DNA from 2 places in the Arsenicicoccus sp. UBA6765 genome. Region 1 is predicted to be linked to the other one. Evidence: predicted binding sites of a transcription regulator. Region 1 holds the regulator's gene; the other holds the start of a gene.
What was found. Region 1 encodes Rex, which represses fermentation and respiration genes when NADH is low (regulators of the CRP and FNR family bind a similar motif). Its sites were predicted from a motif close to CTTGTGAANNNNTTCACAAG; they were not measured.

Region 1 (2,384 bases):
GCCAGGTGCTCGGCCTTGGCCTGGGTGCGGTTGGCGATGATCACCTCGGCGGCCCCGGACCGCGTGAGCGTGGCGACGGACAGGGCGCTCATGGCCCCGGCACCGATGACGAGCACGGACCGCTCGGTCAGCGGACCGACGTGTCGCTCGGCCTCCTCAAGCCCGGCGCTCACCAGCGACAGGGACACGTCGTCGAGCTCGGTCTCGGTGTGGGCGCGCTTGCCGACGCGCAGGGCCCGCTGGAACAACGCGTTGAGCTCGGGCCCGACCTCCTCGCGCGACTGGGCCGCGCGCAGGGCCGCGCGCATCTGACCGAGGATCTGGCTCTCGCCGATCGCCATGGAGTCCAGGCCGCAGGCCACCGAGAAGGCGTGGGAGACCGCCCGGTCCTCGTGGTGGACGTAGAGGTGGTCGCGCAGCACCAGGGCGTCGACCTCGGTGACGTCGGCGATCGCCTGGCCGATCTCGCCCACCCCGCCGTGGAAGGTGAGCACGTCGGCGTAGACCTCGGTGCGGTTGCAGGTCGTCACGACGAGCGCCTCCCGCACCTGCTGGCTCGTCGCGAGGACGGACCTCAGGGTCTGGGCACGGTCGTCGCCGAGCGTCGTGCGCTCGAGCAGGTCGATGGGGGCGCTGCGGTGAGACAGGCCGATGACGAGCAGGGTCACGCGGGGGCACCTCCGAGGGCCGACGCGGGCGAGGTCCGCGAGCGGTGGGCGAGCAGGCGAAGCTCGGACGACAGGTCGACGGCCCGCACGTCGGTGGTCGACGGGACCTGCAGGGTCGTGGGGGCGAAGTTGAGGATGGCGCGGACGTCGGCGGCCACGAGCAGGTCCGCGACCTGCTGGGCGGCCGACGCGGGGGTCGCGACCACGCCGATGACGCGTGGACCGTGCTCCGAGACCGCGTCGGTGAGGCTGGCCACGTCCTGGACCACGAGGCCGAGCACGGAGCCGCCGACGACCTGCGGGTCGTGGTCGAACAGCCCGACCACCTCGAAGCCGTCGCCGTCGAAGCCACCGTGGGAGGCGAGGGCCTGGCCGAGCCGGCCCATCCCCACGATGACGACGGGGCGCACCTCGTCGCGCCCGAGGACCGACACGAGCTGGTCGGTCAGCACCGCGGTGTCGTAGCCGACGCCGCGCACGCCGAGCGAGCCGATCTGGGACAGGTCCTTGCGCAGCATGGCCGAGCTGACGTGGGCGGAGGCGGCGAGCTCCTCGGAGGAGACGCTGCCCACCCCCCGGGCAGCGAGCGCGGCCACCGCCTCGAGATACAGGGGTAGCCGGAGCACGGTGGCGTCGGACAGCTCACGACGCTCGGCGACCTCGACCTTCACAGCCCCTGGGGCTCCCTTCTGCCCGCCCCGTCCGGCGGGTAGGCACCGTTGTCCAGGGTATGCCCCGGCCTGGCGGGCACCCAAAAGGACGGTGCGGCCGTCACCCGAGCGCCCGTCGCAGGCGTGCGGGATCGACCCTCCAGTAGTCGTGCTGGCGCCCGTCGACGAAGACCACGGGGATCTGCTCGGCGTAGCGCTCCCGCAGGTCCGGGTCGTCATCGATGGAGTACTCCGCGACGCTCACCCCCTGCTCCCCGGCGACCTCGTGGATCGTGGCGCGCGCGACGTCGCACAGGTGGCAGCCGGGGCGGCCGAGCAGGACGACGCGGGCGCTGGTGAGGTCGGTGTGCACGGTGCCGACTCTACGGGGGCCGGTGCGCGCGGGGCGGACGCGCCGGCACGTCCCGGCCCGGCAAGCTCGTCCCGGGCAGCCGCCATGTGCTGCAATGGGAGTCGCTCGGGCCAGGAGGACCTATCAAGACCATCGCGACGGCGCGGCATCGCGACACTCTCCTACGGGTGACCACGCGACTCCCCGCACTCCTCGGCGCCCACCCGCACGCGGGGGGCGCCATGTCTGCGTCGGTCACCGTCGACCTGAGCGCGCTGTGGCTGGCGCTGTCGGACCCGCCGGGCGGATCCGGCACCGGGGGCGGGTCGTCCTCCGGTGGGAGCGGGCCGGACCCCGACGAGCTGGAGCGGGTGCGCGCCCTCGTGGTCCTCGCGCAGGGCGGCGACCAGGACGCGTTCGGGCAGCTCTACCAGCGCTACGTCCAGGTGGTCTACCGCTACATCTACGTGCGCGTGGGGTCGGTCCACACCGCCCAGGACCTGACCAGCGAGACCTTCCTCAAGGCGCTGCGCAACCTGTCGGGGTTCACGTGGCAGGGCAAGGACATCGCGGCGTGGTTCGTCACGATCGCCCGCAACGTCGTCAACGACCACGCCAAGTCCTCGCGCTTCCGGCTCGAGGTGACCACCGAGGACATGCGGGACGCCGACACCGAGGTCGAGGCGCCCGAGGGCGAGGTGCTCCAGCGGATGC
Region 2 (2,384 bases), on a different contig from region 1:
GGTGAGGGCCATGATGGCGCGGTCGGTCAGCGCGGGACTGTGCTCGTCGGCGAGGTTGGCCATCACCTTGAGCAGGAGCCTCATCAGGGTCCGCCGCGGCAGGCCGTACTTGACCGCCAGCCGCATGATCTCGGGGTGGCCGATCAGGGAGGCGAAGCCGCGCCCGAGCGTGTAGTAGCCACCGAGCTGGTCCTTCATGATCCGCGGGTAGGCCTGCAGCACGCGCTCGCGCCCGGCGTCGTCGCTGCGGGCGAAGGCCTGCACCACCACCTCGGCGCTGTGCCGGCCGGCCTCCATGGCGTAGTCGATGCCCTCGCCGTTGAAGGGGTTGACCATGCCTCCGGCGTCGCCGACGAGCAGCAGGCCGTCGGCGTACAGCGGCTGACGGTTGAGGGCCATCGGCAGGGCCGCGCCCCGCATGGGCGCCGTCATCGTGTCGGGGGTGCACTCCCACTCGGGCGGCAGCGTGGCCACCCAGCGGCGCAGCAGGTCCTTGTAGTCCACCTGACCGAAGGCGGGCGAGGTGTCGAGCATGCCCAGGCCCACGTTGACCCGTCCGTCGCCGAGGGCGAAGATCCAGCCGTAGCCGGGCAGCAGGATGCGCTTGGCGTCGGGGTCGGCCGGGTCGGCATACGGGTCCTCGGGCACCCACAGCTCGAGCCAGGACTCCATGTAGTCGTCGTTGGTGCGCGGGCTCGTGTAGTAGGTGCGCGCCGCGACGCCCATGGGGCGGCGCTCGAGCTTCTGCCGGCCGACGGCGGTGCCGAGCCGGCTCGAGACACCGTCGGAGGCGATCACGACGGGGGCTCGCAGCTCGCGGACCTCACCGGTGGCGCGTCCGTCCTGCATGACCTTGGCCTGGACACCGACGACCCGGCCGCGCTCGACGACGGGAGCGGTGACGTTCATGCCCTCCATCAGCCGGGCGCCGGTCGCGGAGGCGTGGCGGGCCAGGGTCTCGTCGAGGGTGGCGCGGGCCCGGGCCAGGCCGTAGCCCGGGAAGGCCGAGCTCTCCGGCCAGTCCAGCTCGAAGGTCTGCCCCGCGCCGACGATGCGGAGGCCCTTGTTGCGGATCCAGCCGTCCTCCTCGCGGGTGGGGACGCCGAGCGTCGCCAGCTCGCGGACGGCTCGGGGGGTGAGCCCGTCGCCGCAGATCTTGTCGCGGGGGAAGGTTGCCTTGTCGAGCAGGACGACGTCCAGGCCGTGCCGCGCGAGGTGGGTGGCGGTGGCCGAGCCGCCGGGGCCGGCCCCGACGACGATGACGTCTGCGCTCTCCACGCCGTCAGGTCGTGGGATCGTCCCAGAGGTCACAGCCACTCCGCATCGCTCGTCCGTCGTCGGCAACTCCTGTGCTCCGCCGCGCTCGACGGCCGGCAGGAGGCGCACCACCTCGGGAGTCTAGGAGGGCTCCGCACCGATGTCGCGTTAGGCAAGCCTCACTTGTGCACGCCTTCACAAGATCGTCGCCCGATCGTGACCCGCGCCGGCGCGATCGCGGGTGATCTCCGGTGACGGACCCGGACCGGCCGTATGACGCCCTCCCCTCCCCCGGACCTAGACTCGCCGCCGTGCTCGCGACCCTCCTGCTCCTGCTCGCGGCCGTCCTCGCGGCCACCTCCGCCTGGATCGTCCTGGTCGCCCTGGCCTACGTCGCCGTCGGCGTGCTGCTCCCCCGCCTGCGGCTGCGCGAACGCCCCCGCTACGTCGCCGTCCTGGGGTCCGGGCTCGAGGCCGGCCGGATGCCGGACCTGCTGACGCGCCGGATGGACACGGGCATCGAGCGGTGGGCGGCCCTGCACGCCGAGGACCCGCAGGTCCGGCTGGTCCTGTCCGGCGGGCAGGCACCGGGCCAGCCCCGGTCAGAGGCCGCCGCCATGGCCGAGCACGCCCGGTCCCGTGGGGTGCCCGACGCCGCGATCGTGCTGGAGGACCGTTCGCGCACCACCGAGGAGAACGTCGCCTTCACGCGCGCGCTGCTCGCCGACCTGCTCGGGCCGGCCGCGGTGGGGGTGCTGGTGACCAGCGGCTACCACGTGCCTCGCGTCGCCGACCTGGCCCGCAGCGCCGGCCTCACCGCGCTCCTGGCCGGCGCGCCCGCCGTCGGTCTGCCGTGGGCGCGGGTCGTGCGGCACGAGGTCGTGATGACCCTGGGACGTCACCCCGTGGTGCACGCCCTGGCCGCGCTGGCGGTCTGCGTGGTCGTGCCCGCCGTCGTGGTCCTCACCCGGTAGTGATCCCGCCCTGGCCGGAGACGGCACCCTGCACCGAGGCCTCGACCTCGGTGCTGCTGAGCGGGTCGAGCAGGTCGCTGGCGAGCCACTCCCGTGGGATGGCGAACGCGTCCACGAGCGTCTGCGCGTGCGGACGCACCTGGGCCAGCAGGT

Region 2: a site for Rex is predicted at 1,440-1,459, ahead of B4K29_RS04365 (geranylgeranyl reductase family protein). Genes of this name have one in related genera too.

Annotation. Positions count from the first base shown of each region.
Region 1 is NZ_DKGR01000019.1:20,325-22,708, forward strand. Features, by position in the region: gene B4K29_RS05405 (glutamyl-tRNA reductase) at 1-668, opposite strand, end outside; gene B4K29_RS05410 (redox-sensing transcriptional repressor Rex) at 665-1,339, opposite strand; gene B4K29_RS05415 (glutaredoxin family protein) at 1,440-1,691, opposite strand; gene B4K29_RS05420 (sigma-70 family RNA polymerase sigma factor) at 1,859-2,384, shown strand, end outside.
Region 2 is NZ_DKGR01000017.1:294,874-297,257, forward strand. Features, by position in the region: gene B4K29_RS04365 (geranylgeranyl reductase family protein) at 1-1,278, opposite strand, end outside; gene B4K29_RS04370 (YdcF family protein) at 1,509-2,231, shown strand; gene B4K29_RS04375 (acyl-CoA dehydrogenase) at 2,221-2,384, opposite strand, start outside.